One region of the Sphaerisporangium sp. NPDC049002 genome, then DNA from elsewhere that is predicted to be linked to it. Evidence: riboswitches for the same ligand, from Rfam matches in the RefSeq annotation. Region 1 holds a riboswitch; each other region holds the start of a gene.
The links. A riboswitch is a leader RNA that binds a small molecule or an ion and turns the genes downstream of it on or off. The one in region 1 is predicted to bind cyclic di-AMP.

Region 1 (10,473 bases):
GGGCCTACGACATCACCTCGGCCGGTCACCCGCCCGTGGTCAAGTTCGACGCGGGCACCGGCACCTGGCAGGTGTCGGCGGCCAAGGGCGTGGTGCTGGGCGTCGTCCCCGACCTGCACTGCGAGCCCGACAGCGGAGTGCTCCACAAGGGCGACGCGCTCATGCTCTACACCGACGGCCTGATCGAGCAGCCCGGCCGCGACATCGACTCGGGGCTCGACCGGCTCCTCGGCGAGGCCGAGAGGCTCGTGCCCTCGGGCTTCTACGACGGCGCACGGCCCCTGGTCAACTCCATGTCGGCCGGGCACAACGACGACTGCGCCCTGATCCTCATCTGGCGCCCGTAGGGCTCCGCCGTCACAACCAGCCCGCCTCGGCCGCGATGCGCACGGCGTCGGCCCGGTTGCGCGCACCGGTCTTGCAGATGACGCGCGACAGGTGGTTTCGGACCGTTCCCACCGACAGATAGAGCTTCGCGGCGATCTCCTTGGAGGCCGCACCCTGCGCCGCGATGCGGAGCACGTCCAGCTCGCGAGGGGTCAGAGGGTTGTCCGCCGAGGTCAACGCCGCGATGGCGAGGTCGGAGTCCACGGCCTTGCGCCCGGCGGCGACCCGCCTGATGCCGTCCGCGAGATGCTCCGGCGCCACGTCGATGCTGAGGAAGCCGAGCGCGTGCGCGGCGAAGGCCCGCCGCACCTGCCCGGGATTGGGCTGCGCGGACAACAGGAGCACCTTGCAGCCAGGGGCCTTCTCGTGCAGGCGGGCCGCCGCGGTGAGGCCGTCGACGTCGGGAAGGTCCACGTCGATCACCGCCGCATCCGGGCTGAGCTCCAGAGCTGCCGGCACGATGTATTCGCCTGAGGCGACGTCGGCGATCACCATGAGATCCTTCTCTCCGTTCAGTGATGCCACCAGCCCTCGGCGAACCAGCGGGAGATGCTCGGCAACCAGGATGCGTATCAAGGTGCTCCCTTGGGTGGCCTTGGAACAGATCGGGCAAATCGCGCTTCGCCCTTTCATATCCCACGGTGTCTACATGATTGCTTACCGTCAATGCAGTCTCCCGATTCGGTCCACCTCGCGCAAGTCACTCCTACGGTTGGTCGTTGACAGGTGATTTCACGGCCCGGCCGGAGTCGCCGCCGAGTTCGGTTACTCTCAGACGGGGCAATGTAAACAGAAGGCATCTTCTCCGCAGGTGGGGGTAGCACCTATGAGCTGGCTCATCGTGGCCGGGTTTCTCATCTTCTTCCTGGGGATGGCCCTGTCCATCGGCCTGCACGAGCTGGGGCACCTCGTCCCGGCCAAGATCTTCGGGGTCAAGGTCACGCAGTACATGGTGGGTTTCGGGCCCACCATGTGGTCGCGGCGCCGCGGCGAGACCGAATATGGCATGAAGTGGATTCCGCTCGGCGGCTACATCCGCATGATCGGCATGCTGCCTCCGAAGCCCGACGCCGATCCCACCAAGCTGCGCGGCATGTCCACGGGGCCGTGGCAGGGGCTCATCGAGACCACCCGCCAGGCGTCCCTGGAGGAGGTCGGGCCAGGTGACGGCGAGCGGGTCTTCTACCGCAAGCCCTGGTGGCAGAAGGCCATCATCATGTCGGGCGGGCCCGCCATGAACTTCGTGCTGGCCTTCGCCCTGTTCGCCGTGGTGATCATGGGGTTCGGCGTCCAGGTCACCAAGCCGATCGTGGCCGGGATCCCCGAGTGCGTCATGACCCAGGCCGAGCAGGCGAAGGGCCAGAAGTGCACTCCCTCGCACCCGCGGAGCCCCGCCGCGGCCGCCGGGCTGCGGGTGAACGACAAGATCGTCGCTGTCGGCGGGAAGCAGGTGGCCTCGTGGGAGGAGGCGACGAAGATCATCCGGATGCACGGCGCCGGGCCCATCGCCATCGGCATCGAGCGCGGCGGCAAGCCCATGACGCTCAACGCGAACCTGATCGCGCAGGACCGCCCGTCGATCGACGACCCGGCGAAGATCGACAAGGCCGTCGGCTACCTGGGCGTCAGCGCCACCGTCGTCCTTGAGAAGCAGGGCCCCGGTTACGTCGCCGGCGTCATGTGGGACGTGACCAAACGCAGTGCCCAGGCTCTCGGAAGGTTCCCCGAGAAGCTCGTCGGGGTCTGGCACGCCGCCTTCGGCGGGGGTGAGCGCGATCTCAACAGCCCGATGAGCGTCGTCGGCGCGGGCCGCATCGGCGGCGAGATCGCCGCGGCCCCCGTCCCGGTCGAGAACAAGATCTCCGGGCTGCTCCAGCTTCTCGCCGGAGTGAACCTCGCAGTGGGCCTGTTCAACCTCATCCCGCTGATGCCCCTTGACGGCGGCCAGATCGCGGGCGCGCTCTGGGAGGGCCTCAAGCGGGGGTACGCCCGGGTCCGCCGGCGTCCGGCTCCCGGGTACGTGGACATCGCCAAGGCCCTGCCCCTGACCTACGCCATGGCGGCCGTGCTCCTCGTGATGGGCACCCTGCTCATCTACGCCGACATCGTCAACCCGATCCGCCTGGCGGGCTGACCGGCCGCCCCGCCCCGCCCCGGCCGGCCTTCAGCCGAGCCGGGCCGGGCCGGGCCGGGAGTGGCTAGTACATCGAGACGTGCACGTGGTCGAAGTGGTTCGCGGTGACGCCGCCGCGGTTCGACATGGCCCGCCAGCCGGGGAATCCCAGGTTGTAGATCCGCTGCTTGTAGATCACGTACTTCACACCCAGCTTGCGGCCGTTCTTGATGACCCAGGCGGCGACCTGGTCGCCCAGCGCGGCCTCCGCGGCCGAGGGCATCGCGCCGCCGGAGCTCAGCATGAAGTCGCACGCCCGGCCCAGCGGGTGCTCACCGCCGTCGTTCTCCGCGCGGTAGCAGCCGACCGGGAAGCTCAGGGAGAAGTGGTCCTTCACCTCGGCGCGCATCAGCCGCGTCCTCGGGGTGATGTTGTCGCCGCCGGTGGGGAGCTCGGGAGCCCATGACCCGTTCGCCCGCTTGCCCGGCGCGGTCGGGACGAGCTGGTCGAGCTTGTCCTTGATCTGCCCGATCAGCTTCTCGGCGTCCTTGCGCTGGGCGGTCACCTCCACGACGTCGTCGCGGAGCTGCTTGGTCAGATCGGCCGCGTCGTCGGCGGCCTTCTTGCGGGCGTCCCTGGCCGAGGTGAAGCCCACCAGCTTGGCCGACTGCTCGGCCTGGAGCTGCTGGAGCATGGCGGCGTCACCGTAGCCCGGTGACATGAGCTCGCCCACCATGCCGAGGCCGCCCGCCTGGTAGCGGAGCTGGGCGATGTCGCCGACCTGTTCCTGCGCCGCCTTGAGGTCGGTCTCGGCGTTCCGCAGGCGCTCGCGTGCCGACTTCTCGGCCGCCTTGGCCTTGGCGACGGCGACGCGCTTGGCGTTGTACTCGCCGATCAGTTTGTCGACCTTCTTGCCGAGGTCGGCAAGCTGCGACTTGAGCTGTTTCTCTGAGGGTTTCGGGGCGGCGTTTCCCGCCGTCGTCTGGCCGAGCAAGAGCCCGGCCGCGGTCAGAACGCTGGCGGCCACGTAGACGTAGCGGCCCGAAGTCGGGGGCAGAGCCCACTCCTCTCCATCTGCCGACCGGGTTAGCTGACGGGTTCGGGCCGGAGTCGCCCTACCACGAAGTGGATTCACCCCAAGAACCATTGGGTCCCCGGTTCCCAGGCGGGACACCTGGGATTAGGCGCACCGGCCGATGCGGCCGGTGTGCGATGGATGGTAGTGGTAAAGACCTGATTATGGCGACTTTGAGGTGGAAATCACCCGAGGTCATCCTGGGACCGGAGCAGCCGGGCCGCCTCCTCGGGGAGGACGTCGTTCACGAAGGCGCCCATCGCGGACTCCGAACCGGCCAGGTACTTCAGCTTCTCCTTGGCCCTCCGGATGGTGAACAGCTGGAGGTGCAGGTAGGCCAGGTCGCGCCCTGTGCGGACCGGGGCCTGGTGCCAGGCCGCGACGTAGGGCATCGGCACGCCGAACAGGCCGTCGAGCCGCCTGAGCACCTCGGTGTAGAGAGGGCCGAACGCCGCGCGCTCCTCGGCGTCCAGCGAGCACAGGTCGGGGACCTTGCGGTTCAGGTAGACGTTCACCTCGAACGGCCACCGGGCCGCGGCCGGGACGAACGCCGTCCAGTAGTCGTTCGACGCCACCAGGCGCGTCTCGTCCTTGCGCTCGGCCTCCAGCACGTCGGCGAACAGGTTGCCGCCCGTGCGGTCCCGGTAGCGCTCGGCGGAGGCCAGCATCTGCCGGGTGCGGGGAGTCACGTAGGGATAGGCGTAGATCTGCCCGTGCGGGTGGGACAGCGTGATGCCGATCTCGGCGCCCCGGTTCTCGAAGCAGAACACCTGCTCCACGCCGGGCAGCGCCGAGAGCTCGGCGGTACGGTCGGCCCAGGCCGTGAGGACCAGGTCGACCTGGTCGGGGGAGAGCGTCGCGAACGACGACCCGTGCTCGGAGGTGAAGCACACCACCTCGCAGCGGCCGAGGCCGGGCCGTACCTCGCTCAGTCCGCCCACCTGCTCGTAGTCGCCCGCGTGGAAGCTGAAGGACGGGAACCGGTTCTCGAAGACGGCGACGTCGTACTCGGCGGACGGGATCTCGGTCGGCCGGCCCGGCGCCGAGGGGCACAGGGGGCACTCGGCGGCGGGAGGCAGGAACGTACGGCTCTGCCGGTGACCGGCGACCGCGACCCACTCGTCCATGACCGGGTCGTGGCGCAGCTCGGACGCCGGAGGGCGCGGGGGCAGCTCACGGGTGTCGGGCGCGCCGCGGTCGGCGTCGTCGCGGCGGTCGAAGTAGATCAGCTCGCGGCCGTCGGCGAGGCGGGTGGCCGTGCGCTTCACTGGGCCACCACCTGCGGGGCACCGGCGGGGCCGGTCAGGATCAGGGTGCCGACCTGGTCGGACAGCGTCGACCTGGCCTCCTCGGGCAGGCCGGTGTCGCTGATCACGACGTGGGCCTCGTCGAGCTTGGCGATCGTGCTGATGCCCACCGTGCCCCACTTGGTGTGGTCGGCGAGCACGACGAGCTGCTGCGCGGCGGCGACCAGCTCGCGGTTCGTCTCGGCCTCCAGCAGGTTGGGAGTCGTGAACCCCGCCCGGGAATTCATGCCGTGCACGCCGAGCATGAGCGTGTCGACGTTCAGCCGGCGGATGGCGGCCACGGCGACCGGGCCCACCAGCGCGTCCGACGGAGTGCGCACTCCTCCGGTGAGCACCACGGTCTGGTCGGGACGACCCGACCGGTGGAAGACGTCGGCGACCTGCACCGAGTTGGTGATGACGGTCAGCTCGGGGATGTCGGCCAGATGGTGGGCGAGCGTCCACGTGGTCGTGCCCGCCGACAGCGCCACGGCGGTGCCGGGGCGTACGAGCTCGGCGGCCCGGCGCGCGATGGCCTCCTTCTCGGCCTGCTGGCGCACGGACTTGGCCGCGAACCCCGGCTCCTCGGTGGACCCGGCGCCCGTGGCCGTGGCGCCGCCGTGCACCTTCTCGATCAGCCCGCGCTCGGCCAGGACCTCCAGGTCGCGGCGGATGGTCATATCGGACACCCCGAGCTCGCGGACCAGGTCGGCGACCCGTGCCGCGCCGTTCCTGCGAACGCGCTCGAGGATCGCCTGCTGCCGTTGCTGGGCCAGCATCGTGCTCTCCTCTTCAACAGATTCCAACAAATTATCGCACGTTACTAACGGTCCAATGTTGAGAATTGATGGCGGAGAGCTCACAACCGGGACGCCGCGGGTATGACGTGACGCGGTGCGCGTCTTTGATGTTTGGGCCTTGTACGGCTCCGCGACCGGGAGCAGTGTGGGTGGACGAGCCGCACGGAAAGGGGACCGCGAGATGGGAAGACGCGCGCGCAAGGGCAAGGCCCGCAGGAAGAAGAAGGCCAACCACGGCAAGCGGCCGGTCTCCCGCTGACCGTTCCTGTCGTCCGGAGTCGAGGGGTGGTGAGATCAGGACGAGGGTGCGCCGTCTCAGCCGCCGCGCCCCCACGCGGCGAGCAGGCGTGTCTGCGGGTCGGCGTCCTCGGGTGACGGCGGGCGTTCTTCTATCACCCCGGCCAGCCGGTAGGCCTCTTCCGCCCCGGCGAACCACTCCGCGCACACCTCGACCAGCTCGGGATCCAGGCGGTCGTCCCCGCCGATCGCCGTGGCCATGTCCCAGGTGTGGATCAGCGTGTCCGCGAACAGTTCGGTGATGTACTCCCCGGCGGGGACGTCGCCGAACGACAGATGAACCGTCCGCGCCAGCAGGTCGTCCGGCTCCATCGCCCGCACCACGGCGGTGGCCGCGACGTCGAACGCCTTCACCGGGTCGTCGCCGAGCAGGTCGCCCTCGAAAAGGTCGCCCACCTCCGCGACGGTTCTGCCCGCCAGCAGCTCAGGTGCCCAGAGGGTCTCGCCCACCAGGTGGTCGACCAGGGTGTGCACGTCCCAGCCTCCGCACGCGGTGGGGAGCCGCCACTGGCCCGCCGTCACCTGGTGTACCTGCGAGCCGGCAGAGTCGAGGGCCCGCCGGTAGGCCTCCCGTATGTCCATCGTCATCATGCCCCTCCCGCGTCGTCGTCCCGACGTTAACCCGCCCGGAAGATCCCGTCAGGGGGAGGAAAGGGCGGGTTCGCGGCACCGCGCCGGTGAGGACACGAAGGGTCAGTCGAGCTGCCGGAGGGTGTCCTCGATCGCCCGGTGGAACGTCGGATAGGCGTAGATCATGGTCTTGAGCCGCTCGATCGGCATCCGCGCGTGCACGGCCAGCGTCAGCATGCTCAGCATCTCGCCCGCGTACGGCCCCGCGCTCGTCGCGCCGACCAGCACCCGCTCGTCCGCCACCAGCTTGACGAAGCCCTCGGCCCCGTGGATCCAGCCTCGGGCGGACGAGGAGAGCCGCGTGGACGCCGTTCGTACGGAGATGCCCTTCTCGCGCGCCTGGTGCTCGGTCATCCCCACCGCCGCCACCTCGGGATCGGTGAAGGTCACCCTCGGGACGGCGTGATAGGAGGCCGCCGGACCCGGCTCACCCAGGATGTCGGCCAGCGCGATCTTCGCCTGGTACGTCGCCATGTGGGTGAAGGCGCCCTTGCCCGTCACGTCGCCGAGCGCCCAGACGCCTTCGGCGGCGCGCATGTGCTCGTCGACCTCGATCGCGTGCGCGGACTCGTCGAGGCCGATCGCGCCGACGCCGAGCGCGGCGAGGTCGGACCGGCGCCCGGTGGCGACCAGCAGCTTCTCGGCCCGGTGGCTGCCGTCCTCGGTCATCACCGTGAAGGCGGACCCGTGGTGGTCCACCCGCGTGACCTTGGTGCCCGTACGGACCGTCACGCCCTCGCCGGCGAAGACCCTCGCGACCAGCTCGCACGCCTCAGGCTCCTCCGGGCCGAGGATCCGCTCGGCGGCCTCGATCACGGTGACCTCGGCCCCGAAACGGGCGAACACCTGCGCCAGTTCGGCCCCGATCGCACCGCCGCCCAGCACGATGAGCGACTCGGGCACCTGCTCGGCCTCGATCGCCTCGTGGTTGGTCCAGTACGGCGTGCCCGCGAGGCCCGCGATGGGCGGGATGGAGGCCTGGGATCCCGTGGAGATCACTGTGCCGCGGCGGGCGCGCAGCACGCGCGTGCCGTCGACCGTGACCTCCTTCGGCCCGGTGATCCGGCCACGGCCCCGTACCAGGGTGCCGCCCTTGCCGGTGAACCGATCGGCGGCCACCTTGTCGTTCCAGCCGTCGGTCGCCTCCTCACGGATGCGACGGGCCACGGGGGCCCAGTCGGGCGAGACGGCCGCCTCGCCCGCCATTCCGGGGATCCGCCTGCCCTCGGCGAGCAGGTCGGCCGCCCGGATCATCATTTTGGACGGGACGCATCCCCAGTAGGGGCACTCACCGCCCACGAGGTTGGCCTCCACCCCGGCGACGGCCAGACCCGCCTCCGCCAGGCGCTCGGCGACGTCCTCGCCGCCCGGCCCGAGACCCACGACGATGACGTCGAACTCTTCCATTTCCGCATCCATGGCCTCCCCCTGCCCAGGGGATATGGCGCCGACACGGACGCCGCCAAGATCCTCTGAAGTCCCGGGCGGGGTGCCGTCAGCCTCTGATCGGGCCGCCGCGCCAGACCGGCATCGGCTGACGGCCGGCGGCGACGTCGAACGCGGCGCGAGCCAGAAGGCGGGTCGAGTCCAACGTGGGAAGCGGGGAGGACTCGGGCGTCACCAGCAGCGGGATCTCCGTACACGCCAGGGCCACCGCGTCGCAGCCGCGCGCTGCCAGCTTCTCGATGACGCGGACGTACGCCTGGCGCGCGGCCTCGGTGAACACGCCGTTCACCAGCTCCTCGAAGATGATCTCGTTGACGACGCGCCGATCGCCCGCTTCCGGAACCTCGGCGGCGATCCCTCGTCCGGCGAGCGCCCTGGGATAGACCGGGCCGTCCATCAGGTATCCGGTCCCCAGCACGCCGACGCGCGTACGGCCGTCGCGCGCGGCGCGAGCGGCGACCACCTCGGCGATGTGCAGGCCTGGCAGGGCGAGGTCCTCTCCCTGTAGTTCGAGGGCCATGTGGGCGGTGTTGTCCGGGCAGACGAAGAAGTCCGCGCCCGCACGGTCGAGCCGCTCCACGCTCACCGACAGTGTGGCCCTGATCGAGCCGTGGTCTCCCGCGTCCCATGCGGGCATGCTGCGGGCCATGGCGATGAGGTCGACGGTCACGTCGGGGTGGTCGTGGGGACCCAGCCGGCGGAATCCCTCCTGGCAGAAGGTGCGGAAGCAGAGCGCGGCCCCTTCCGCGCTGTGGGCCAGGATGCCGAGATGCTTCATGGTGGCCGTTCCTCCATGTTCGTGCTGGCGAACATTCGTCCAGTAAAATGAACACTATAGCCAGTTGTTCGTCAAAGCGAACGAAACGACCTATGGAGCGAACATCTTGGGTAAGGGCTCACCCGGTGATGGCGGGAACCACGACCTGATCTCTCTGATCGCGGCGTCGATCCGCCGCGAGCGCGACCGCGCCGGGGTCTCCCTGACCGAGCTGGCCAGGCGGGCGGGCATAGCCAAATCCACGCTGTCCCAGCTCGAATCGGGCGCCGGCAACCCCAGCGTCGAGACCCTGTGGGCGATCGGCGCCGCGCTCGGCGTGCCGTTCAGCCGGCTGGTCGACCCTCCGAAGCCCGACGTGCGGGTGATCCGTGCGGGGGAGGGGCCGGTCATCCACTCGGAGCAGGCCAACTACGCGGCCACGCTGCTCGCCTCCTGCCCGCCGAACGCCCGGCGGGACCTCTACCGGATCGTGGCCCAGCCGGGCGAGCCCCGGGTCTCCGATCCGCACATGCCCGGCACGATCGAACACGTTGTGCTCGCCACCGGCCGCGCGCTGGCGGGCCCGGCCGAGGAGCCTGTCGAGCTCGGCCCGGGAGACTATGTCGTCTTCCCCGGCGACACGGCGCACATCTACAGGGCTCTCGAACCGGGCACCACGGCGGTGATCGTCATGGAGCACATCTGAGGTCTCACGCGCCCGCTTCACAAGGACGCGCCGGCGAAAGAAACAGAAAACGAGGCTGGGGGAAAACCGAGGCCCAGGTCGCCTTGACCTGGCGCACATCCCGAGTCGGCGCGGTGTGCGAACGAGCAAGCCGCTCCAGCTCAACCCGCTGCTCACCCGCTATCTCCAAGGCCCCAGCCGCAGCCACCATCCCACCCCGAAATACAAGAGATCATGCTTTAAGTGACACACCGCCGGTCTACCCCTTCGGCAGTACTCTTGCGAAATGCGGCCCCTTCGCTACTCCATCAACGTCACATTGGACGGGTGCTGCGATCATCGTGCGATCCCCGCGGACGAAGACTTGCATCGTCACCACGTCGGGAACCGCAACCAGGCGGATGCGCTCCTCTTCCGCCGCGTGACTTACGAAATGCTGGAGGCAGCGTGGCGGCCGCCGGCGCCGACGGGAGCGAGACCCGATTGGATGGAACCCTTCGCCCAGACGATCAGCGCGGCAAAGAAGTACGTCGTGTCGAGCACCCTGGAGCGGGTCGATTGGAACGCGGAACTTGTGCGCGGGGGATCTGGCCAAGGCCGTTCAGCAGCTCAAGCGGGAGTCTGGTCGGCGGCGGTGCGGCGCTGGGGCTCATGAACATCCGCAACCTGCTCCCCGACAAGATCGCGCTCCGGCTCGATGAGTCCGAACAGGTCGACATGGTTCTAGACGACGGCCCACGCGACCGGAGCGCTCTGACCGACCAGATCTCATCCGACTACATGCTCGGCGCCCGCATCGGCTACTTCCGACTGGCAACCGACCCCGACCCCGTCAGAGTCCGCGCGGCCTACGTCTCCGACGCAGGCATCCGGGCCATATCCCGCGTAGGCCCGAAAGGGGACAGGCACGCGACGGGCACGACACCAAAAGTAAGTCGTGAAAGAGTTAAGGCCCGGGCTGAGGATCATGTCCTCTACCTGGGCCTTTATCGCGAGA
Region 2 (10,473 bases), on a different contig from region 1:
CGGACGACGTGGATGTCCCACCCGCCGTCGAAGGCGGGGCTCGCCGCGATCAGCTGCGGGATGCCCGTGAGCGACCGCAGTCGCTGCATGCGCGCCACCGTGCGTACGTAGACGGCGAGCCGGTCACGGTCGAGGGCGGCCTCCTCGTAGCGCTGCTCGGCGGCCAGCCGCTCCATGCGGGTCTCAAGGGCCGAGAACACCGGGCCGGGATCGTGCTCCATGGCGGCCCTGGCGTCGTCGACGTGGCGCCGGTAGTCGTCGACGCTCTGCCGGCCCTCGCACGGAGCCCCGCAACGGCCCATCTCGGCCAGGGCGCAGGCGGCCCGCCGGGTGCGGGGGGTGATGCGCTCGGTGCACTGCCGGAGCGGCACGGCCTCGTGCAGCGCCGACCTGGCCTCCTCCGCGCCGCGTGCGGAGGAGAAAGGGCCGAGGTAGGTCGCCTGGTCGGCCTTGACCTCGCGCACGATGGACAGCCGGGGGAAGGGTTCATCGGTGAGCTTGAGCCAGAGGACCTTCTCGGGGAAGCGCGACCGGCGGTTGTAGCGCGGCTTGGTGGCCCCGATGAGCCGCAGCTCCCTGACCTCGGCCTCCAGCCCGGTGGCGCACACGATCGGCCGGACCCGCTCTGCGATGCCGATCATCTCGCGGATGCGCGGGCGGGTCTCGCTCGCGGTGAAGTAGGACTTCACCCGCTGGCGCAGGTCGCCGCTCTTGCCGACGTACAGCGCCTCGCCGCGCTCGTCCTCGAAGACGTAGACGCCCGGGGTGCTGGGGATGCTCACCGCGAGGTGCCGCTTGCGCTTCTGCTCGGGCGTGGGGGCCCGCACGAAGCCCTTGAGCTCCTCCAGGGTCTGCACGCCGTAGGCCCCGACCCGCTCGATCAGCACGTGGAGCACGTCGACGGTCGCCTTGGCGTCGGCCAGGGCCCGGTGGCACGGCTCGGTGGTGCTCCTGAAGATCCTCGCCAGGGTGGAGAGCTTGCAGTTGGGCACCTCGTCGCGGGTGAGGACGCGCCGGGCCAGGTCGGCGGTGTCGACGACGGGGTTGGCGGGCGGGGGATAGCCGTGTCTCTGGCAGTTGGCCTTGATGAAGCCGACGTCGAAAGGGGCGTTGTGCGCGACCAGCGTGGCCCCGCGTACGAACTCCAGGAAGGACGGCAGGACCTGCTCGACGCGCGGCGCGGCCATCACCATCACGTCGCTGATGCCGGTCAGGACCGTGATGAACGGCGGGATGGGACGCCCGGGGTCGACCAGGGTGGCGAACTCGCCCAGCACCTCGCCGCCGCGCACCTTGACCGCGCCGATCTCGGTGATGGCGTGCTCCGCGGATGACCCGCCCGTCGTCTCCAGGTCGAAGACGACGAAGGTCACCTGGTCGAGGGGCGTGCCCAGCTCGTCAAGCGTTCCTTGAACCCCGATCTCCACGACCATGACCATACGAGCCCGGTCCGACAGTTCGCACCGGCGGTCCTTGATCCGGTCGCAACCCTAGACGTTCTTGGTCGTTATACGGCTGATGTTCGGATGCGCCTGATATATCGGCGATCCGATGGATCGACCTTTCACTCGCGGCGACCGTTCGGGCGACAGGACCGCCCACGTGCGGCGCCGCTCAAGCCCATCACTCACGGGGAGGCGCGTATGCGCAGGTCATCGTTATTGATCACTTCTTTGGCCCTGGCGGGGGCATCGCTGCTCTGGACCGCCGCTCCGGCCGAGGCCACCTCCACCCGGGCCGCGTCCGTCCAAGCCGCCCCGACCGGCGCCCAGAAGGCGAAGGCGTACGTCTGGTACCCCACCGGGATCAGACGCGGGGGCGTCGCGACGTTCCGCTACAAGGCCGTCCACCTCCGGCGGCTCACCGCCGACGGGCTGGTGCTCGCCGCGTACCTGCCGAAGAACACGGTGTCCAAGGTCCGTTTCACCTCCAAGCCGCCGCACGCGAAGTGCGGGTACTCCGCCTCGCGGGCGTACTGCGTGGTCCCGCTCCGCGGCAGGGACACCATCTCCATGACCATGCAGATCTCGATCAAGTACAAGTACGCCGGCAGGTACTACGTCGGTCACTACGCGAGGGCCGTCGGCCTTGAGTCGGGCCTGAGCACGCGTGACTACGTGGACGAGGTCTCCCGCGACGACCTCATCGCCAAGTCCAAGACGATCATCTCCTCGCGCTGACGCCGTGCCGCGCCGCGATCCCGGCTCAGTCCCAGTAGTGGCCGTCGAGCATGCTCTCGATCGCGGCGCGGTGCATCACCAGGTCGTTCGGGTCGTCCGGCAGGGCCAGCTCGCCGAAGTGGATCCGGCGGTGCCAGACGCGGGCCATGATGATCCCGTGGCGTAGGGCGGCGTACATCTCGTAGAACTCCATGTCCCTGGGCGCGTACCCCGACAGGGAGTGGTATTGCGCGCAGACGTCCTCGCGGGTCATGAAACCGGGAAGACCGGGCAGTCCCATGACATGAGTGACGTCCTGGAAGAACCGGTGGAGGAAGATCATCCACGCTATGTCGATCTCCCGTGGCCCGACCGCCGCCATCTCCCAGTCGAGCACCGCGACGGGCGTGAAGTCCCGGTACATCACGTTGCCGACGCGCGCGTCGCCCCAGCTGATCACGTCCTGGCCCGGGGACGCGGGCCAGTGGTCGTCCAGCCACGCGAACGCGTCCTCCAGGATGGGGATCCGCAGCGACCCGTGGGCCCACTCGTAGTACGCCCTCTGCTCGTTGACGTGCCGCCGCAGCGCCGAGTCGCCCGGATGGCGCGGCCGCAGGAAGGCCAGCTCCTCCGGCCGTACGGCCGCGTTGTGCAGCCGGGCGAGGATCTGCACGGTCCGCCTCTGCAGGCGCGCGAGGTCGGCGGGGGAGGCGTCGACCAGCCAGCCTTCGAACGTGTACGGCACGAGGTCGGGCGGGACGTCGCCCTCCTCCTGTTCCATCACGAAGAACGGCGAGCCGAGCGCGGCCGGGTCGGGCTCGAACCACAGGGTGCGGGGCGCGGGGACGGCGGCCCGCTCGCGCGCGAGCCGCATGACCTCGAACTGCTTCCCGAGGTCGTACTCGGGGAAGACCGGCACCGCCTCGGGGGCCGGGGCCATCCTCGCGACGCATCTGAGCTCCCGCTCGTCCGGGCCGCCGGTCCAGGACGCGGTGAAGAACAGCGTCTCGCTGGAGAGGCCGTTGCCGGACGGGCGCGACAGTTCGGACACCGACACCCGGGACGCCCCCGGGAGCCGGCCCGCGAGCCAGGCCCGCATGCGCTCGCGGAGTTCGCCCAGGTCACGGGTGGACGTACGCATTTCCCCGTTCTCGGCACGCTGGTCGTCCAGCCTCGGCATCGTCGTCTCCCTCATCCGTGGTGGCCCAGTCGTACATCGGTAGCAAGCGCTTGTCCATATGCCGTTCGCCTGCCGTTAACCGGGGCGCGAGGGGGTGCGGCGGCGGCTTCGGGGGCGGCGGGTGGTGAGGAACCGGGCGCCAAGCGCGCTGACCACGAACGCGCCAGCCGTACCCTTGTCGGATAGACGGAATTTGAATGGCCAGTCAGCTAGGGGAAGACGGATGAGTTCAGCCGGAGAAGGCCTGTCTCGCCCGCTGCCCGAGCAGGTGCGCTTACATGTCGTCGAGCTCGCCGCGCAGGTGCTCGGCTCGATGCAGCCCGCCGCGATCCCGCCTCCGCTGAAGGGCATCGCCAAGTTCGATCCGCGCAAGCGCGCCCGGCTGGGCAGCGCTCCGATCGCCGCGCAGCTGGAGACCGACAAGGAGTTCCGCGAGATCGTCGCCGAGGCGCTCCAGGAGGCGTGGCCCGAGCTGGTCGCGAGCCTGGAGGAGGGCAACGTCCCTCCCGCGGCCGAGCCGGTGCTCGTGGCGGCCGCCGCCTACCTCACGCGGCCTCCCGGGTGGCCCGCTCTCGTGGAGACCGCCCGCGCCGACCTGGAGCAGGCCGCCGCGGCGGCCGAGGGCACCGCCCAGGAGCAGACCGTCGTACGGCTGCGCGAGCAGCTCGCCGCGCAGAAGGCGTCCGCCAAGGACGAGACCGACCGGCTGCGCGAGCAGCTCAGGGTGTCCAAGGCCGAGATCGCCGACCTGCGGCGCAGGCTCCACGACGCCAGGGAGCGCGTCAGGGTGGCCGAGGAGCGGGCCGCCGAGCTGCAGGTCCGCGAGCAGGAGGCGAGGTCCGCCGTGACCTCGGCGACCAGCGCGACCGAGAGCGAGCTGCGCAAGCTGCGCGAGCGCCTCACCGACGCCGAGCGCCAGGTGGAGGCCAGCAGGCGCGCGGCGCGCGAGGGGCGCAGCATCGAGGACGCCCGCGTCCGCGTGCTCCTCGACAGCCTCCAGGACGCGGCGGCGGGGCTGCGCAGCGAGCTGGCCCTGCCCGTCGCGATCAGCAGGCCGGCCGACTCCGTCACCGCGGTGAGCCCCGGCCGCCCGTCCGTGCGCGCCGTGCCCGCACGCGCGCTCGCCGACGACGACCCGGCCCTGCTCGACCAGCTCCTGGCCATTCCGCACCTGCACCTGGTCGTCGACGGCTACAACGTCACCAAGACCGGGTATCCCTCGCTCACCCTGCTCGACCAGCGCTCGCGGCTGCTCACCGGGCTCGGCGGCCTCGCCGTGCAGACCAGGGTCGAGGTCACGTGCGCGTTCGACGGCGCGGAGCTGAACGGGCCGGTCCAGGTGTCGGCGCCGCGCGGCGTGCGCGTGCTGTTCAGCGCGCCGGGGGAGATCGCCGACGACCTCATCCGGCAGCTCGTCCGCGCGGAGCCCCCGGGCCGCGCGGTCGCCGTCGTCTCATCCGACCGCGAGGTGGCCGACTCGGTACGCCGCATGGGCGCCCGCCCCGTGCCGGCCACCCTCCTGCTCCGCCGCCTCAGCCGCGCCTGACCTTCCGGTGCCTCCCGGTTTGTCACCTGGCCGCGTCTGACCTCCGGATTCTCCCGGTTTGTCGTTTCCGCGCCCTGGTGTCTGGGGTACCCCCTGAACCCGCGCGCGTCAGGCAAACCGGGGTTGTCTTATTGAAACCAATTCCCGATGAAAAGGTGCAGTTAGCAGTGCGACTTCTGTAGGATCTCGCCCCAGGTTGTCTCACTTGTCTCACATGAGGGGGCTGGCGTCCCAGTGGTCGTGCGTGGCATCCGGGGAGTCCGGCGGGTTCCGGTGGCCGCCGGTCTCGTCGCCGCAGTCTTGTTTACGCAGGCAGGCGGGGCGGAGGCGAAGCCCAAGCCCACGGTCGCCCAGACCAAGGCGAGGCTCGCCAAGCTGAACGACCAGGCCGACAAGGTGGTGGACCGCTACAACCTGGCGGGCGAGCACTGGAAGAAGGCCCGCAAGGAGTACAACGACCTCAACGGCCGGCTCAAGAAGCAGCTCGACATCATCGAGGACCTGCGCGCCGGTCTGGTGTCGGTCGCGGTCAGCACGTACCAGTCGGGAGACCTGCTGGCCTGGCCGAGCCTCGTCACCCAGGGCGACCCCGAGTCGCTGCTGGCCGGGCTCGCCTCGGTCGACCAGATGTCCGCCGGCCAGTCGCGCACCCTGACCGAGTTCGAGAACGCCACCCGCTCGATCAAGGGCCAGCGCGACAAGGCCAAGGGCGCCTACGACAAGGCGATCAAGCTCCTCGACGACCTCAAGAAGCAGAAGAAGGACGTCGAGAAGCTGGTCGGCGAGCAGGAGCGCCTGCTCCGCCGCCTCAACGCCTACAACGCGGGAAACCCCAACAGCGCGGGCATCAAGTACACCGGCTCCGCCTCCGGCAACGCGCGCACGGCCCTCCAGTTCGCCTTCGCCCAGGTGGGAAAGCCCTACCGGTACGGCGGGACCGGTCCAGGCTCCTACGACTGCTCAGGGCTCACCCAGGCGGCCTGGCGGGCCGCCGGCGTCAGCCTCCCGCGCACCGCCGCCGAGCAGTACTCCTGGGGGGCCTCCCGCCGGGTCTCCCTCAACGCCCTGCAGCCGGGCGACCTGCTGTTCGCCTCCGGCCTCGGCCACGTCGGCATGTACGCGGGCGGCGGCAAGATGGTCCACGCCCCCCGCACGGGCGACGTCGTGAAGGTCGTCCCGCTCTCGTCCTACCGGGGCATCTTCGGCGCCGTACGTCCCTGAGCGCCCTGTCCTGACGCCGCGCGGGGGCGCGCAGGGGGCGAGGACGGCAGGTCCCTGTGCCGCCGGATCGGCCCGGCGAGCAGGACGAGGCCCGTCAGCGCGAGGGCTCCCGTGAGGATCCACATCGACGGCCGGACGCCGATCGCGTCGCCGAGCGCCCCGCCGATCAGGGCGCCCAGCGGGATCGTGCCGTAGTTGACGAACTGCATGCTGACCGAGACGCGGCCCATCAGCTCACGCGGGCAGTACATCTGGCGGAAGCTCGACTTGATGACGTTGCCGGCGACCACGCCCGCGACGACGCCGAGGCCGCCCGCCACCGCGAAGGCCAGGCCGGACCCCGGGCTCGCCAGCGGGATGAGCAGCCCGAACGGGGCTCCTGCCATCTCGCACGCGATGAGGGCGTGAGCGCTTCCGACGCGCCGCGCGATCCAGGTGGCGCTCGCGGCGCCGGCCACGCCGCCGAGGCTGGTCGCCGCGATCAGGACGCCCGCCGTGCCGGAGCTCACGCCGACCTCGCGGACCAGGAAGACGATGAGGATCGACTGATACCCGATGAGCGCGAGGTTGCTGACGGCCCCGAAGACCGTGAGCACGCGAAGGTAGGGGTCACGGGCGACGAAAGCCAGTCCCTCGCCGATCTCCCGCCTCAGCGTGGCCGACCGGCGTTCCCGGCTGACGGGCGCTTCGCGGGTCCGCATCGCGAGCAGGCAGAGCGCAGAGATCAGGAACGTCGCCGCGTCGACCAGCAGGCCGGTGACGGCGCCGAAGAGCTGCGCGACGATGCCGCCCACGCCGGGGCCCACGACCTGGGCGGCCGACTCGCCGCCCTGGAGCTTGGCGTTGCCCTCCGGCAGGTCGGCGTCGCGGACCACCGCGGGAAGGTAGACCTGGTAGGCGGTCTGGAAGAACACCTTCGCCGTGCCGGCGAGCAGCGCGACGGCCAGCAGATGGCCGATGGTCAGCCGGCCCCACCAGGCGGCGACCGGGACGCTGAGGAACAGCACCAGCGAGGCGCCGTCGCAGATCAGCATCACCGGCCGCCGGGGGAGGCGGTCGACCCACGCCCCGGCGGGAAGGCCGATGATCATCCAGGGCAGCCACGCCGCCGCCGTCAGCAGGGCCACGAAGAACGTGCTCGTGTGCAGCACGGTGATCGCGACCAGTGGCAGGGCCACACTGGTGAGGGTGCTGCCGAAGCCGCTGGCGGTCTCTCCGGCCCACAGCAGCCGGAAGTCGCGGTCGCGCAGCAGGCCGCCTCTGCGGCGGCGGACGGCGCCCGGGGCGGGGGGTCTGGTGACGGCTCCGCTCACGGCTGCCCCGGGACGCCGAAGGCGAACAGGAACACCGGGTCGCGCCGCTCCCCGTCGTCGGGCACTTCGCGGGTGGCCCACCGGCGCAGGAGGTCGTTGATCTGCTGCTCGATCTCGCTCAGCTCGGCCGGGGTCAGCCGCAGCCACTTGTCGGTGGAGAACGGCGCGTTTCGCCACATCGCCCGCTCGTCCTCGCCCGCGGCGTACCAGGCTCGCACGAGGTTGACGTGGTGGTCGAGGTTGAGGGACTCCGCCGCACTCGCGATGGCGGCGGACGCGGGGTCGCCGCCGAAGTCGGCGGTGGTCCAGCGCACCCCGGCCGACACCAGCCGCCACCAGCGCTCGCGGCGGTCGCGGGCAAGCTCGGGGGCCTCCTCGATGAGCTCGCTGGCGCCCAGCACCCGCAGGTGGTGGCTCACGTTGGCGACCGCCTGACCGGTGCGCTCGGCGAGCATGCTGGCCGTCGAGGGGCCGTCCACCTTCAGCACGTCCATGAGACGACGCCGCAGGGGATGCGCCAGGGCGGCCAGCACCCGTGAGTCGGTGATCGTGCGGATGTTCTCTTGGTCCATGGCATCAGGCTGACACGCGACAACTGCTGTGCAAGAGCTGTTGCGAAAGAGCGGTTGCGGAACCAGGCCCCTGCGGAAGATCGCCGACGCGTGGGGCCGGAGTGACGGATGTGACTCACAACTGGTGCTGTTTCGGGATATGTGAGGGGAATCACATTTAGGTAAACGAGGCCCCTGGTTTGCAGGGGATATCCGTTATTGATCATCCCTATTTGATCTACGGACTTGGCTCAGGCTTTGCCTCCAATTGAGGATCTGTGTAGTTTCTGGCCCGCGGCGAGCACGCCATGCCGTCGTGAGCAAAGCCGGTCGGCCGACCGGCGCCAGCAGAACGAATCCATTGGTCACCGCCGTCGAAAACAAGGCGCGAATCAGGACCGCGGGCAGCGGTGACCTGCCGAATCCGTGCGGCAAGGAGCACGGAGCCGGGGACCCAATTGGCCCTAAATGTGGGGTCAGGGGGTGAATCGGCGCCATTGGCGCCGTAGGGCGACTTCCAAGCCCGAATCCGTCAGCTAACCCGGTAGGCGTGAGTGGAAGAACCAAGGAGCGATCCTGTCCAGCACCACGCAAAACCCCCGTCTGTCTCGCTTCGCCCGCCTCTCCCTCGGCGGTGCCGTGCTCACCATGACGGCCTCCGCCGGGGCGGTCGCGATACAGGCGACGGCGGCTGACGCCGTTACGGTGGCCGCCCCTCAGAGCTCCTCCAAGCTGAGCAAGGCCGCCAGGCAGCGAATCAAGGCGCACACGGCCGTCTCCGCGGCCAAGAAGCAGCTCGGCGATCCGTACCGGTGGGGTGCCAGCGGCCCCGGCTCGTTCGACTGCTCAGGCCTCGTCATGTACGCCTGGCGCAAGGCCGGCGTGAAGCTTCCTCGCATCGCGGCCAGCCAGTTCCGCTCTGTGAAGAAGAAGATCTCCTGGAAGAACCTCAAGCCTGGCGACCTGATGTTCTTCAGTGGTCTCGGTCACGTCGGCATGTACGTCGGGCACGGCAAGATGATCCACTCCCCGCACAGCGGTGCGAGGGTGCGCATCGACAAGCTGAACGGCTACCGCAAGGTCAGCTTCGTCGGAGCCGTCCGCCCCGGAGCGTGACCCGCGTGCCAGGGGACTTCCCAGGACCGCTTTCCCGGGAAGCCTCCCCGCCCGCACGCTGACCACGCGACGGCCGTGAAGGCCCCGTCCACATCCATCGAGGCGGACGGGGCCCTCGCGCGTCCCCGGCCGGTTCCCCGGCGGACCTGACCCTCCGGATCATGGACAGGCCCTCACACGGCCCGGCCGTACCGGGGACGGGCCTTACACATCCGGCCGCACCCGGGACAGGCCTTCACACATCCGGCCGCACCCGGGACAGGCCTTCACACCTCCCGGCCTTTCCCGGGACGGGCCTTCAGACGTCTCCCGGCCGTACCCGGGACGGGCCTGGTTCGCCGGAGGCAGCGGGTAGATTGCCCGCATGCGCGTCGTCTGGCTCTGGGCCGCACTGGCGGGGCTGCTGGCCGCGCTGACGGGTCCTCCCGGCGCCGGCGGCCCGCTGTCCCTCGCGCACGCGGTGATCCGCGAGCATCCCGAGATCTGGTCAGGGGCCGAGGTGGTCCAGGGCGAGCGTTCCCTGGTCATCGGCCGGCCGGGCGGCGCTCAGGGCGGCGCGGGCGCCCCGGCCGGACCGGGCCTCGCGGGCCTGTCGGGCCTTGCGGGCCTGTCGGATCTCGCCCGCAGGGCCGACCGCGCGGCCCTGACCGTCGCCCGGGTCGCGGGGCCGGTACGGCCGCTGATCCTGGTCCCCGCGACCACCGATCAGGCCGCGCGGCTCGCCGCGCCCGCCACGGTGAGCGGGCTGGCGGCGGTGGCCGGCACCGATCGCGTGATCATCGAGCCGCGCTCCTTCGCCCGCCTGACGGACGCGGGCCGCGACGTCGTCCTGGCCCACGAGCTCACCCACGTCGCCACCGGGGCGGCGGCCGACGGCCACACCCCCAAGTGGCTGATCGAGGGGTTCGCCGACTACGTCGGCTACCTCGGCGCGGGGATCCCCGTGCCGACGGCCGCGGCGGAACTGGCCGCCGAGGTGCGCGCGGGGAGCCCGCCTGCGGCGCTACCCGGCCCGTCCTCGTTCGCCGCCGGCTCCGCGCGCCTGGCGCAGGCGTACGAGGAGGCGTGGCTCGCCTGCCGGTATGTCGCGGGGCGCTTCGGCGAGCGTGCCCTTGTGACCCTCTACCGTGAGTCCATGCGAAGTGACCCGCGGACAGCGCTCGGCCGGGCTCTGGGGATGACCACGGAGGAGTTCACCGCCGCCTGGCGTGAGTACGTCCGGAGTGAGCTCTCGTGACGCCGCGGGCGCGCCCGAGGCGCGGCGCGGGCGAGGGGAGAGGGCCGGTGGTCACGGCGGCCGCGTGCCGGAGTCGCGGGGCCTGCGGGCCGGTGGCCACGGGGGCGGTGCGCCCGAGGTGTGCCGTGAGCGGCCGGGTGAGGAGGGCTG
Region 3 (10,473 bases), on a different contig from region 1:
CAGCAGCAGCACCCGGCCGGCGTCGGCGAGCGCACGGTGCGAGGACCGGTAGCGCTCGTGCGCGACCTCGGCCTCCGTGGCGTCCGTCTTGCCGGGGAAGGGGTACGCGGAGCCGGTCGCCAGCACGATGTAGTCGGCGGCGATCTCCTCACCGGAGCCGACGATGACCCGCTTGGAGTCGACGGCGGCGGCGCGGTCACGCACGACCCGGCCACGGGTGAGCAGGTTGTCGTAGGGCATGAAGATGCGAGGCAGCCACGCCGGGTCCACCAGGGCCCGCAGCGCCGCGACGTTGTGCACGAAGGCGTCCTTGGGCTCGACCAGCACGACGTCGGCCACATCGTCGAGCGCCTTGGCGACGCGGATGCCTCCGTATCCGCCGCCGATCACCGCCACGGTGGGCTGCCAGTCAGGTGCGATGGTTTTCATTAGGATCCCCGATCTTGGTTCCTGTGCGGGATCGCGTCCGGCGGGGCCGGGCTCACGACGGCCGCTCGTCCGCGATGTCCGTTGACCCTAACATATCGTTGAACCTCATCAATTATATTTCAGGCTCGATCATTTCGGCTGTGTTACGGTATAGGCATGAGAGTCGAGGACGTCCAGTCGCCCCGGGCGATGGACCGTCTCGGCCTGCTGCTGGCCCGCCACGGCGGCATCACGAACGAGCGCATACGTCACGCGCTCGGCGTGACCGGCCTGACCCCGAGGCATGCCGTGACCCTGATGCACCTCGCCGAAAGCGGCCCCATGGGCCAGCAGGTCCTCATCGAGGCGCTGGGCGTGGATCCCAGTGTGCTGGTGTCGATCCTCAACGATCTCGAACGCGACGGACTCGCCGAGCGCCGCCGCGATCCCGCCGACCGGCGCCGGCACATCGTCGAAATGACCACCGCGGGCGCCCGCACGCTCACCAGAGTGGAGCAGGCACTGGAGGCGGTCGAGCGCGAACTGTTCGCCGACCTCGACGACGACGAGATCGCCCAGCTCCACCGACTTCTCAGTCGCATCAAGACCGCACCGGACGACCCCGGCTGCACCGAGGACTGACCGCCCCACTACTCGCCGCCCAACAGGTGCCGGAAAGCAAACGAGCCGGGGCCCGCACCTCGAAGGTGCGGGCCCCGGCCCTGTTACGCCTGTCAGATCAGACGGGAACGATGTTCTCCGCCTGCGGGCCCTTCTGGCCCTGGGTGACGTCGAACGACACCTTCTGGCCTTCCTGGAGCTCGCGGAAGCCCTGAGCGGCGATGTTGGAGTAGTGGGCGAAGACGTCGGCGCCGCCGCCCTCCTGCTCGATGAAGCCGAAGCCCTTTTCCGCGTTGAACCACTTCACAGTGCCAGTAGCCATGTCAATCTCCTTTGATAGGGGGGGTCGAGCCGGAATCGGCACTGTGCCGACCCCGCGTCGCCGCGATGAGCCCATCCGGAGATGACCGGCAAAACAAAAATGCACCTGATGGTTACATCTCGTCAGGTGCACACAGAGTTTATGGGTACCACAACTGCAACTGACACGAGGATAGCACACAGCCGTCACGACCCCCGCGACCCCCCGCCGCGGCAGATCCGCCCCCACGCGGCCACCACCGAACGCATCGTTCCCATCACTCAGAGTGTCGAGGGCGATCGGCCGCAATCCATCCCGGCAGGTCACGCGTTGATCATGACCACCGGCAAACACCCCCACAAAAGCGACAATCCCAACATTAAGCGCTTTTATCGGGCTTTGTATTGGATTACGCGAGCATTTTGCCGGGAATTTATACCGCCAAAGATCAGGACTGGCGTTATGAATCCGATAATCCCCGGCGTCGTTCACCAGATACCAGGCCCTAGGCGGCCACCAAGGACACGGGTTCCGATCGCGGTGATATCCACCGCGAAATGGGTAAATCCGAGAAAGGCCCGTAGGTGCGGAACTGGCGGTCAATGAGCAGATTTTACTGATATCCGGGGGAAAACCATGCGTGGACGGCTCAAGTCAATCGTGCTAGGAATCGAGGTCGCGGTCCTGTTGGCCGTCTGTGCGCCCATGGCCACGGCCGCCTCCGGAGCGGAATCCGGCGGCGACGGGGACGGGCGGCGTTCGAATGGCGAGGTGGTCCCCGGTCGTGACGGGTCGGGCTCCACCGGGGTGTCGGTGCAGGTACTTCCCGCGCCCACCATCAGCCCGACCGTCAGCCCCACCCCCCTCCCGAGCCCACATCGGCCCGAGCACGGCACCGGCGGCCCGGCGCCCCACTGGCCCGGCGATCTCCCCGCCGGAACCTCGATCGACGAATCAGGAAGCCGTGACTACGGGACCTGGCCGGACATCGAGACCCACAGCTGGAGCAATCACGTCGAGGTCCGTGAATTCGGCCACGACCCATCCGCCGACACGGAAACCAGCCGCATAACACGCCACCAACCACGCGACGAACTCCCCGCCGGAACCGTCCCTTCAGCCCCCAACCCCGCGCCCCGTCAATCCGGCAAACTCCCCTTCACCGGAATGGACGCCCAGAGCGTGGGCATCGTGGTCGCGGGCAGTCTGGCGGCGATTATCCTGGGCGCCTTCCTCGTCAGCCTGTCGATCCGGCGAAGGCGGCCCGCTCCCCGCGAATAGCCCGCCGCCGTGGCACCGCCACGTCGCCGCCATGTCGTCGCCGTGTCACGGCCCTACGTGGACGTAGGGTGGGGCATCCCCATGCACGCGAACCGTGCCGCCACCCGCCGATGACATCATGTGACGGTGGATAGGGATGGGGAACACGGGCCGCGATGGGCCGGCGGGCAGGTCATGGCCGGGGGCTCTCCGCTGGTGCCGGGCGGGTACGCCCTGCCGGAGGCGGGCCTCCCCCTGGACTACTACCTGATCTTCGCCACGGCCGGTGACCGGCGCCGTGGAGCGCCGCCGTCGGGAGTCCTGGTCGAGGAGTTCCTCCTGCACGACGACCACACCGCGGCCGGCATCGGCAGCGCCGGGTGGACGCCGGCGACGGGCGCCTGGCGCAGCTCCCCCGCGCTGAGCCGCGAGATCCGCACCGACGCCCTGCTGCGTGAGCGGGTGCTCCCGGTGAGCCGCGCCGACGCCGCCGGCGCCTGCACGATGCTCGGCGGGGGCGCGTTGCCGCAGGAAGCACGGCTTCGCGGCTTCTTCGGTGACTGCCAGGCGCTGCCCACCGCCGCCCCCCTGGATCTGGGCTCACCCGATGGCGGAGGGGGGCGCCACTATCGCATCCTGTTCGCCGGAGACGTCCACGAACCCGGCCTCACCAACCTGCGGGCGTCCTTGAGGCTGGAGCCGGTCGGCGACCCGGCGGACCCGCGGGCACAAGTGATCGGCACGGCGACGGCGACCCCCGCCGGCCACACGCTCACCTGGGAGCTGCGCCGCATCGGGCCGGGAATCGCCTGGTGCCTCGACGTGACCGTGAGCCCGGGCGCCGGCCCGGCCTCCGCCGTCGGGGCGCTGCTCCACCACCACAGGCAGGCGATGCGCGGCCAAGGGCTGATTCCCGTCACGATCGAACGCTTCGCCTGACCTGTGCCGCGGACGACGCCGCGTGCCATCTCGACGAATCCGCCGGCTCCCCAGCGTCGCCACAGAATGCGCGGGGTCGGCGGCGAAGTGTCCTCCCTGGCCTGCGCCCCTACTCGGCGGTCTTTCCGCCGGCGTTGGCGTACAGCACATAGACCCAGGTCGCGAAGTAGGGGGACGAGAGGTACCGCTTGCCGTCGGCGGTGACCAGCAGACTGACGACCCCGTTGACGCAGCCCAGCTTCCTGGTGCCGTACTTCAGGATGAAGGGCCCACCGATTGCGCGTCCTTCTGGTTCCAGGTGAAGCCCTGGCCGCCCACCATCTCGCCGAGTGCGCCCGCGTCCGCCCAGGCATCTCCGTCGCGCTTGAGACCGCCGTGCACGGTGACGAAGGCGACGTCGAAGTCACCGTTCTTGGTGAAGCGGTTCCATACGTACCCGACCCTCCCCGCGTACACCCCGTACGGCGCCTCGCCGCGTCTGTACCCCGGGACGAACACCAGCGATTTGACGGCCGCCTGGCCGACGACGTCGTACACGCAGTGGCCCGCGGTCATGACGAGGCTCTTCTCGGCGCCCTTCGCGGAGGTCGCCGCGCAGGTGTAGTCGCGGCCGCCGCGGGTGAAGAAGACCCGGCCGACCGTCTTGGGCAACGCCGATGACCTTGGGCGGCTTCCCCTTCACCTTCCCGATCTTCTCCATCTGCCCGGTCGGCAGCCCCGGATTCCGCACCTTCTTGACCGGCACGGCCACCGCGGCCGGAGCCCTGGGTCCCGGCCGTCAGCGTTTGAGCCCACCGACCACCGTGGCGATCTGCTGCCACAACGCGCTGTCTCCGAGCGCGTAGCTGAGGAAGGGGATGAACAGCGCGGCATTGTTGAGGGTGACCCATCGGCGCAGGGATGGTTCGACCGGCCACGTGGGTGCTGCGAGAAGCAACCGGTAGCGGTTCAGCAGGGCTTCGAGCTGTTTACCGACCTCGTCGTGGTCCTCTCCGACCTCGGTCAACGATGTCTGCGCCACCCGAATACGCGGAATGAGCCGTGCGGCCTGTAATCGCCATTGATCTGAGTTGTTACGCATTACCCGGTGAGCTACCCGCATCGGTAGGACAAAAGCGAGAATCTCGAAAATGACGGCGATCGCCAAAAGCCCCAGATAGGGTGTTCGCCACTGCCAGAGAAACGAGGGAAGAAGGGGAATGAGAAACCACCACGTCGCCAGGTACACCGCGGGGAGTGCCGCCACCATAGACTGGCGGAAGTAGAATCGGCCGACCGGACCCAAGCCGGTGGCACCGTCGGGATGCTCCAGCATCGGGTCGAAGAGGGATCCGCGCCGGGGCGCGAGCCGCCACACCCTAGCGTAAGCGACCATCCTTCCCAGTCGTTGGCCCGCAACCACGCCCGCCAAAGACTGGAAGGCCAACCCCGCCGGGTTGTGCACAACGATATAGGCGAAGTTGGACGCGCTGGAGGCGAACCAGGCAGCGGCCAAGGCCACGCCGACCACAGTACCCGCGATTACTTGGTACCGTTTGCAGACCCGGCGCAGATCCCGACGGAGTCTACCCAGCTCGCGATTGGTAAGCCGCAGAATTCCGCTGTCAACCAGATCGCGCATTGTATGGTTCAACGCCGGGCCCAGAGTCTCACTCAACTCCACGCTGACGATGAAGGTCATCACCCCGCTCACATACAGCCAGTCCCACGGGTGACGATGTAGGGCGACCGACATGTATGCGACCACCAGCACGGCTACGATAACCGAAGCCCAAAGGAGCCTGCGCCGGAGTGCGGACATCGTCGTGGCTCTGAAAGAGTCGATGGCGATGACACCCACGGCGGTGATTGACCACGCATCGGCCAGGTTCCGGAGCGGCGCCTCATCTCCCCATACGGATTGGACAACCGCGACGACAGCGGCCACGAGTATCGGGATTACCCAGCTAAGCCAGCCGCGAAGATCGCTATCGCCTCGGAAAATACGGCGCCACATCATCGTCTTACGGTTCTCTTTCCTGGTCGAATTAGTGCCATCCTAAAGGATTCCGGTTGGACATATCCGCCTTACCACCTTCATCCGCCCTGTACCGATTTTGGGTTACCTCGCTATCATTTGCCGAGAACATTGCGGTATCCGATCAGAGAGGACTCCATGATGGAACTCGAGAACGGGACGGCGCAGGACTTCCGGAGATCGTCATTCTGCAACCCTGATGGTGGCTGCGTCGAGGTCGCTCGCGGCACGCGCGGGGCCGCAGTGCGCGACGCCAAGAACCCGGCCGGCGCTGTCCTCGTCTTCACCGAAGAAGAGTGGACTGCCTTCGTCCGCGGCGTCCGCGCCGGTGAGTTCGACTGAGACCGTGTCTCAGATGGGCGCCCTCCATCAAACTCTGACCGATCTGGTGACACCCGGCGAACAGGAACTCTTGCGCTCAGAGGCCCTGCGTCTTCGCGCTAGCGCGGACACCCGGATACGGCGGGACCCAAAATTGGTGGATGACGCCCAACTACTGAGCCCGGCCTCCGGCTGGTACACCTCCGGCGGGGATGTCCGCTGGGACCTGCACCAACGCACTCTGGTGGACCGGCTCGGTGGAATTCTGGGCCGTTCCGTGCAGGCTGTGGTGTCGTCCTATCTGTACTACGGGCGAGGCGACTTCATCGGCCTGCACACCGATCAAGGCGCCTGCCAGCTCACCGTGCTGGTTCTCCTGGACGGGACCGCAGGTCCGCTCTGGGTCCATCCTGAGCTCTGCGGACTGTCAGCCGCCGAGTTGCTTCAGCACACCCGTGAACATGGCGTCTGTCCGCCTGGTGGCGTCGCCGTTGACTTAGGAGACGGCCCGACCCTACTTCATGGCCAGCTCCTTCCTCACCACCGTTCCCCTCACGAAGACGACAGGGAGATCGCCCTGGCGGCCTTCTGCTACGAAACCGCCGCCGATTGACCGGCGTAGGGCGGCTCATGACGATGGATCGGCACCATGGCCCCGTGCAACGGCGCCGCCGTGCTCGGACTCAGTGTCGAAGCCCCGGGACACTCGCGCAGGCCGCACAGCTCATTGAGCAACGCCACCATCGACCACAATGATGACCCGCGGCGGACGCAGGGTGGTGATCGTTGATCGGCCGCTTGCGGTTCATCTCCGCCTACCGCCTCGTCTACGGGGTCAAGCGGCTGTGCCGGGTGTGAACGTGGCGCGCAGCGCCTTCTACGCCTGGCTGGGGCGGGAGCCGGCCGGCGCGGGCCGTTGAGGACGAGCGGATCGTGGAGAAGATCCGGCGCTTTCATGACGCCTCGGGGGGACGAACGGCTCGCCGCGGATCACCGCGGACCTGCGTGATTCCGGGGAGCGCGTCAACGCCGAGCGGGTGGCCCGGTTGATGCGTGTGCATGGCATCGTCGGGCTGCATCTGCGTAAGGGCAGGCGGACCACGATCCCTGACGAACTCGCTCCGCCGGTCCCTGACCTGCTCAAACGTGACTTCGCAGCCGGTGGGGTCAACCGGAGGTGGTGCGGGGACATCACCTATCTGCCGGTCGGTGACTCGTGGATGTATCTCGCGACGGTGATCGATATCGGGTCGCGGCGACTGGTCGGCTGGTCGATCGCCTACCACCTGCGGACCGAGCTGATCAGCGACGCGTTGAAGGCGGCGGTCGGAGCGCGAGGCGGCCAGGTCGACGGCGTGATCTTTCATGGTGACCGCGGCTGTCAGTACACCTCGGCCGAGTTCGCGGCGCTCTGCGACGGCTGTCGGATCCGCAGATCGGCGGGCAGGACAGGGACGTGCCTGGACAACGCCCTGGCGGAGGCGTTCAACGCCACGCTCAAGCGTGAACTGCTGCAAGGGGGACAACGATCATGCCGGAGACCCGGTCGCGACCAAAGAGCCCACAACGACCCCACACAGGCCCGGAAATGACTGTGGGCACCCTCCGTCAAGTGGAGAATGCCCAGGTCATCGGCCGGTGCCGTGGTGCGCCGCCAGGGACTCGAACCCCGGACCCGCTGATTAAGAGTCAGCTGCTCTAACCAACTGAGCTAGCGGCGCGTGACTACGGTGACTTTAGCAGTCCTGGCCAGGCTCCGCACATCCTCAGCGGCGATGTGGGGCTTTTCAGGTGGTTCCCCACAGGGCCCACGCCGGGCGTGTCGCGCGGAGGCCTCCGGGTCAGCCGGTGGCGAGGACCACCGGGGTGGGGGGCGTGGCGGGATTGGTGTCGTAGACGCCCCACGCGCCGTTGGAGAACGGGACGGGGTAGTTCTTCTTGCCCACGCCGTCGCCCCACTTGGTGATCACGTAGTCGACCTTGATGTGTCCGGCGGCGAAGCCGGTGACCACCAGGGAGGAGTTGTTGAAGGTACCGCCGGTCAGCTCCGCGAAGGTCTTCCCGTCGATGTCGAGCATGACGCCGCTCTCGGACGGGATCCCCGGGCCTCGGTCGCCGATGAAGAAGGGGGCCTTCTTGTCCTTGTAGACGACGTATCCCTCGGTGCCGAGAGGCCAGCTGGGGCTGGCGAACAGGCCCTTCTGCATCGGCTTGCCGATGGCCGGAAGTCCCGTGTCACCCATGCGTCCTGAGGCGTCGTCCCAGAAGTACGAGGCCCTGGTGGAGCCCTTGAGCAGCATCGGCTTCTCGGTCTGGACCGCGACGGGGTTCAGGGGCTTGTCGTCGGCGTGCGCCGAGACCGTGGCGCAGACGGCGGTGGCGCAGGCGAGGACGACGCCGGCGACACCGGACGTCCATCGACACTTGGGGGTGATCTTGAAAGGAGGCATGGGAGGATAGGATCTTTCATCAGAAGACAAGGGGACCCGCGCTCCGAGTGGTCAGGAGTTCGGTGCGGGGGGTGGAAAGCGCTCTCAGGGTGAGGCGAGGCTTCGTGGGGTCCATCGCGGCGCTGAGCGCGCATTCGTACGTGGTCGGTCAGCGGTGGCGGCTTGCCACCATGTGTCACAGAGGGCGTAGATCGCTCGCGTGCACGGCTGCTACCAGCCGACTTGTCCGCCGCTTCTGACGGCGAGATCCGGGTCTAGGGTTGCCCGGTGCAATGACTGCTCGGAGTGGGGTGCTCCACTCGGGTCTCCTCTCCAATCACGTCTACCGGGTTAGCTGACGGGTTCGGGCTTGGAGTCGCCCTACCGCTCACGCGGATTCACCCCAAGAGATTTGGGTCCCCGGCTCCCCCGGGCCTGGTGTGGCCCTGGAGATTCGACACTTGGGGCGGCGGCCTTCGGACTGAAGACCAGGTCACCGCCCCTTTCGTGGTTGAAACCTTACCCACCGAGTCAGGACAAAGCAAACGAAAGTGCTACAAAGCATTATTAGATCTACCTTCGCACTACAAACCCCTATATTTCAGACATCGGGGCTTATAGAGGACGTGCGGCGCGACGATCGGGGAGATCAGGGGAGATCAGGGGCCGGGAGACATGAATCGGGGCCGGACAGTCCCCCGCCTGTCCGGCCCCGATCTTCACGGTCCAGCGCCGATGCCTTCCCCCAAACGCATCGGGCGGTCCCGCTGTACGGACGCGGTCCCCCACCGCGTCCTTCTGGCGAAAAGCTCTGCGGCGCCCTCTCGGGCGGCTGGTCGCATCCCCCTTGACCTGCCTTAACACTACATACCGGGGCCTGAGCTACTCGTCATCGCCGGGTATAGATTCGGTCTAACTCGCTGGGATGACCGGGTACGGCCGGACCCGCCGGGCCAAGCGGCTATTCGGGCAGTTCGACCTTGACCTCGGTGCCCCTCTCCAGGGAGCGGCTGACCGTGCAGTGCCGCTCGTGGACCCGGTGGGCCACGGCGCGGAAGACCTCGTCCGCCTCCGCGTCTCCCTCGGGCAGCTCGACGTCGTACGTGATCGTGACCGGGCCGAGCAGCGTGGGCTCGGCCTTCTGGGCCTCGACCGTCATCGCCAGCCGTACGAGCCTGTGCCCGCGCTGGGCGGTGAGCGGCTCGACGGTCACGATGTTGCAGCCTCCGACCGCGGCGAGCAGTAGCTCGACGGGGGTGAAGACACCCTCCTCGTCACCACTGCCCATCGCGACCTCCGCTCCGCGCGCGTTGCGCGCCACGAAGCCGTTGTCAGTACGCTCCACATTCACCGATGCCATGCTCTGGAGCCTAGAGCCGGCGGGGAACGCTCAGGCGTCGGGGTGCTCGGAAAGGTAGGCGAGGTAGACGGGACGCAGCGCCTCCCCGAGCTCGCCCTCACCGGAGGCCATCGCGTCGCTGAGCAGCGCCGACACCCGGCTGAGATCGTTGGCCGTCTCATCCCCGTGACCGCTCGCGGCCTCGGCCGCCGGGATCACCTTCAGCAGTTCCCACAGGAAGCCGAAGTCACCGTGCGCCACGGCGTAGCGCACCGCCCTGTCGTGGAGCTCCTTGGGCGTCAGCGACTGCAGCTCGTCCTGGTCCATTAAGGCTCACCCCCTTTATGGCCCTTTCCCCGTGATCAGGGGGATATGCACGTTAGGCCAGTCGAACGATCATCTTGCCGAGGTTCTCCCCTCGGAGCATGCCGATGAAGGCGTCCGGGGCGTTCCGCAGCCCCTCCACGACGGTCTCCCCGAAGGTGATCTTGCCTTCCTGGAGCCACCCGCCGACCTCCCTGATCATGTCGGGCCTCCGGTCCGCGTGGTCCCCGACGATGAAGCCGCGCAGCGTGAGCCGCTTGCCGACGATCTTGGAGAGGTTGCGCGGGCCGCAGACCGGCTCGGCCGCGTTGTAGACGGAGATCGCCCCGCACGCCGCGGTGCGCCCGTAGCGGCGGAACACCTCGATGGCAGCCTCCAGGTGCTCGCCGCCGACGTTGTCGAAGTAGACGTCGATGCCGTCGGGGGCGGCCCGCCTGAGCTGCTCGACCACCGGCCCCTCGGCCTTGTAGTCGAACGCGTCGTCGAAGCCGAGCTTCTCGATCACATAGGCGAC

Region 2: linked by a shared signal. The riboswitch ahead of AB0B89_RS07050 (C40 family peptidase) and the one ahead of AB0B89_RS01960 (hypothetical protein) in region 1 are both predicted to bind cyclic di-AMP.
Region 3: linked by a shared signal. The riboswitch ahead of AB0B89_RS05600 (hypothetical protein) and the one ahead of AB0B89_RS01960 (hypothetical protein) in region 1 are both predicted to bind cyclic di-AMP.

What each region holds. Positions count from the first base shown of each region.
Region 1 is NZ_JBEZFH010000004.1:81,423-91,895, forward strand. It holds gene AB0B89_RS01945 (PP2C family protein-serine/threonine phosphatase) at 1-347, shown strand, start outside; gene AB0B89_RS01950 (response regulator transcription factor) at 358-1,020, opposite strand; gene AB0B89_RS01955 (site-2 protease family protein) at 1,214-2,521, shown strand; gene AB0B89_RS01960 (hypothetical protein) at 2,586-3,527, opposite strand; cyclic di-AMP (ydaO/yuaA leader) riboswitch at 3,562-3,697, opposite strand; gene galT (galactose-1-phosphate uridylyltransferase) at 3,761-4,843, opposite strand; gene AB0B89_RS01970 (DeoR/GlpR family DNA-binding transcription regulator) at 4,840-5,640, opposite strand; gene AB0B89_RS01975 (TIGR03086 family metal-binding protein) at 5,977-6,546, opposite strand; gene AB0B89_RS01980 (NAD(P)/FAD-dependent oxidoreductase) at 6,652-7,995, opposite strand; gene AB0B89_RS01985 (amino acid racemase) at 8,084-8,812, opposite strand; gene AB0B89_RS01990 (XRE family transcriptional regulator) at 8,919-9,497, shown strand; tRNA gene AB0B89_RS01995 (tRNA-Gly) at 10,473-10,473, opposite strand, start outside.
Region 2 is NZ_JBEZFH010000020.1:1,168-11,640, reverse strand. It holds gene AB0B89_RS07085 (DEDD exonuclease domain-containing protein) at 1-1,433, opposite strand, end outside; gene AB0B89_RS07080 (hypothetical protein) at 1,662-2,180, shown strand; gene AB0B89_RS07075 (phosphotransferase family protein) at 2,206-3,339, opposite strand; gene AB0B89_RS07070 (NYN domain-containing protein) at 3,563-4,885, shown strand; gene AB0B89_RS07065 (NlpC/P60 family protein) at 5,186-6,106, shown strand; gene AB0B89_RS07060 (MFS transporter) at 6,073-7,419, opposite strand; gene AB0B89_RS07055 (helix-turn-helix domain-containing protein) at 7,416-7,991, opposite strand; cyclic di-AMP (ydaO/yuaA leader) riboswitch at 8,377-8,536, shown strand; gene AB0B89_RS07050 (C40 family peptidase) at 8,619-9,086, shown strand; gene AB0B89_RS07045 (hypothetical protein) at 9,451-10,323, shown strand.
Region 3 is NZ_JBEZFH010000014.1:46,435-56,907, reverse strand. It holds gene AB0B89_RS05655 (FAD-dependent oxidoreductase) at 1-429, opposite strand, end outside; gene AB0B89_RS05650 (MarR family winged helix-turn-helix transcriptional regulator) at 586-1,050, shown strand; gene AB0B89_RS05645 (cold-shock protein) at 1,148-1,351, opposite strand; gene AB0B89_RS05640 (hypothetical protein) at 1,967-2,611, shown strand; gene AB0B89_RS05635 (hypothetical protein) at 2,738-3,529, shown strand; gene AB0B89_RS05630 (hypothetical protein) at 3,785-4,180, opposite strand; gene AB0B89_RS05625 (hypothetical protein) at 4,308-5,456, opposite strand; gene AB0B89_RS05620 (DUF397 domain-containing protein) at 5,688-5,888, shown strand; gene AB0B89_RS05615 (hypothetical protein) at 5,902-6,480, shown strand; partial or broken gene AB0B89_RS05610 (IS3 family transposase) at 6,848-7,459, shown strand; tRNA gene AB0B89_RS05605 (tRNA-Lys) at 7,512-7,588, opposite strand; gene AB0B89_RS05600 (hypothetical protein) at 7,709-8,317, opposite strand; cyclic di-AMP (ydaO/yuaA leader) riboswitch at 8,621-8,766, opposite strand; gene AB0B89_RS05595 (OsmC family protein) at 9,258-9,656, opposite strand; gene AB0B89_RS05590 (hypothetical protein) at 9,687-9,962, opposite strand; gene AB0B89_RS05585 (NADP-dependent oxidoreductase) at 10,015-10,473, opposite strand, start outside.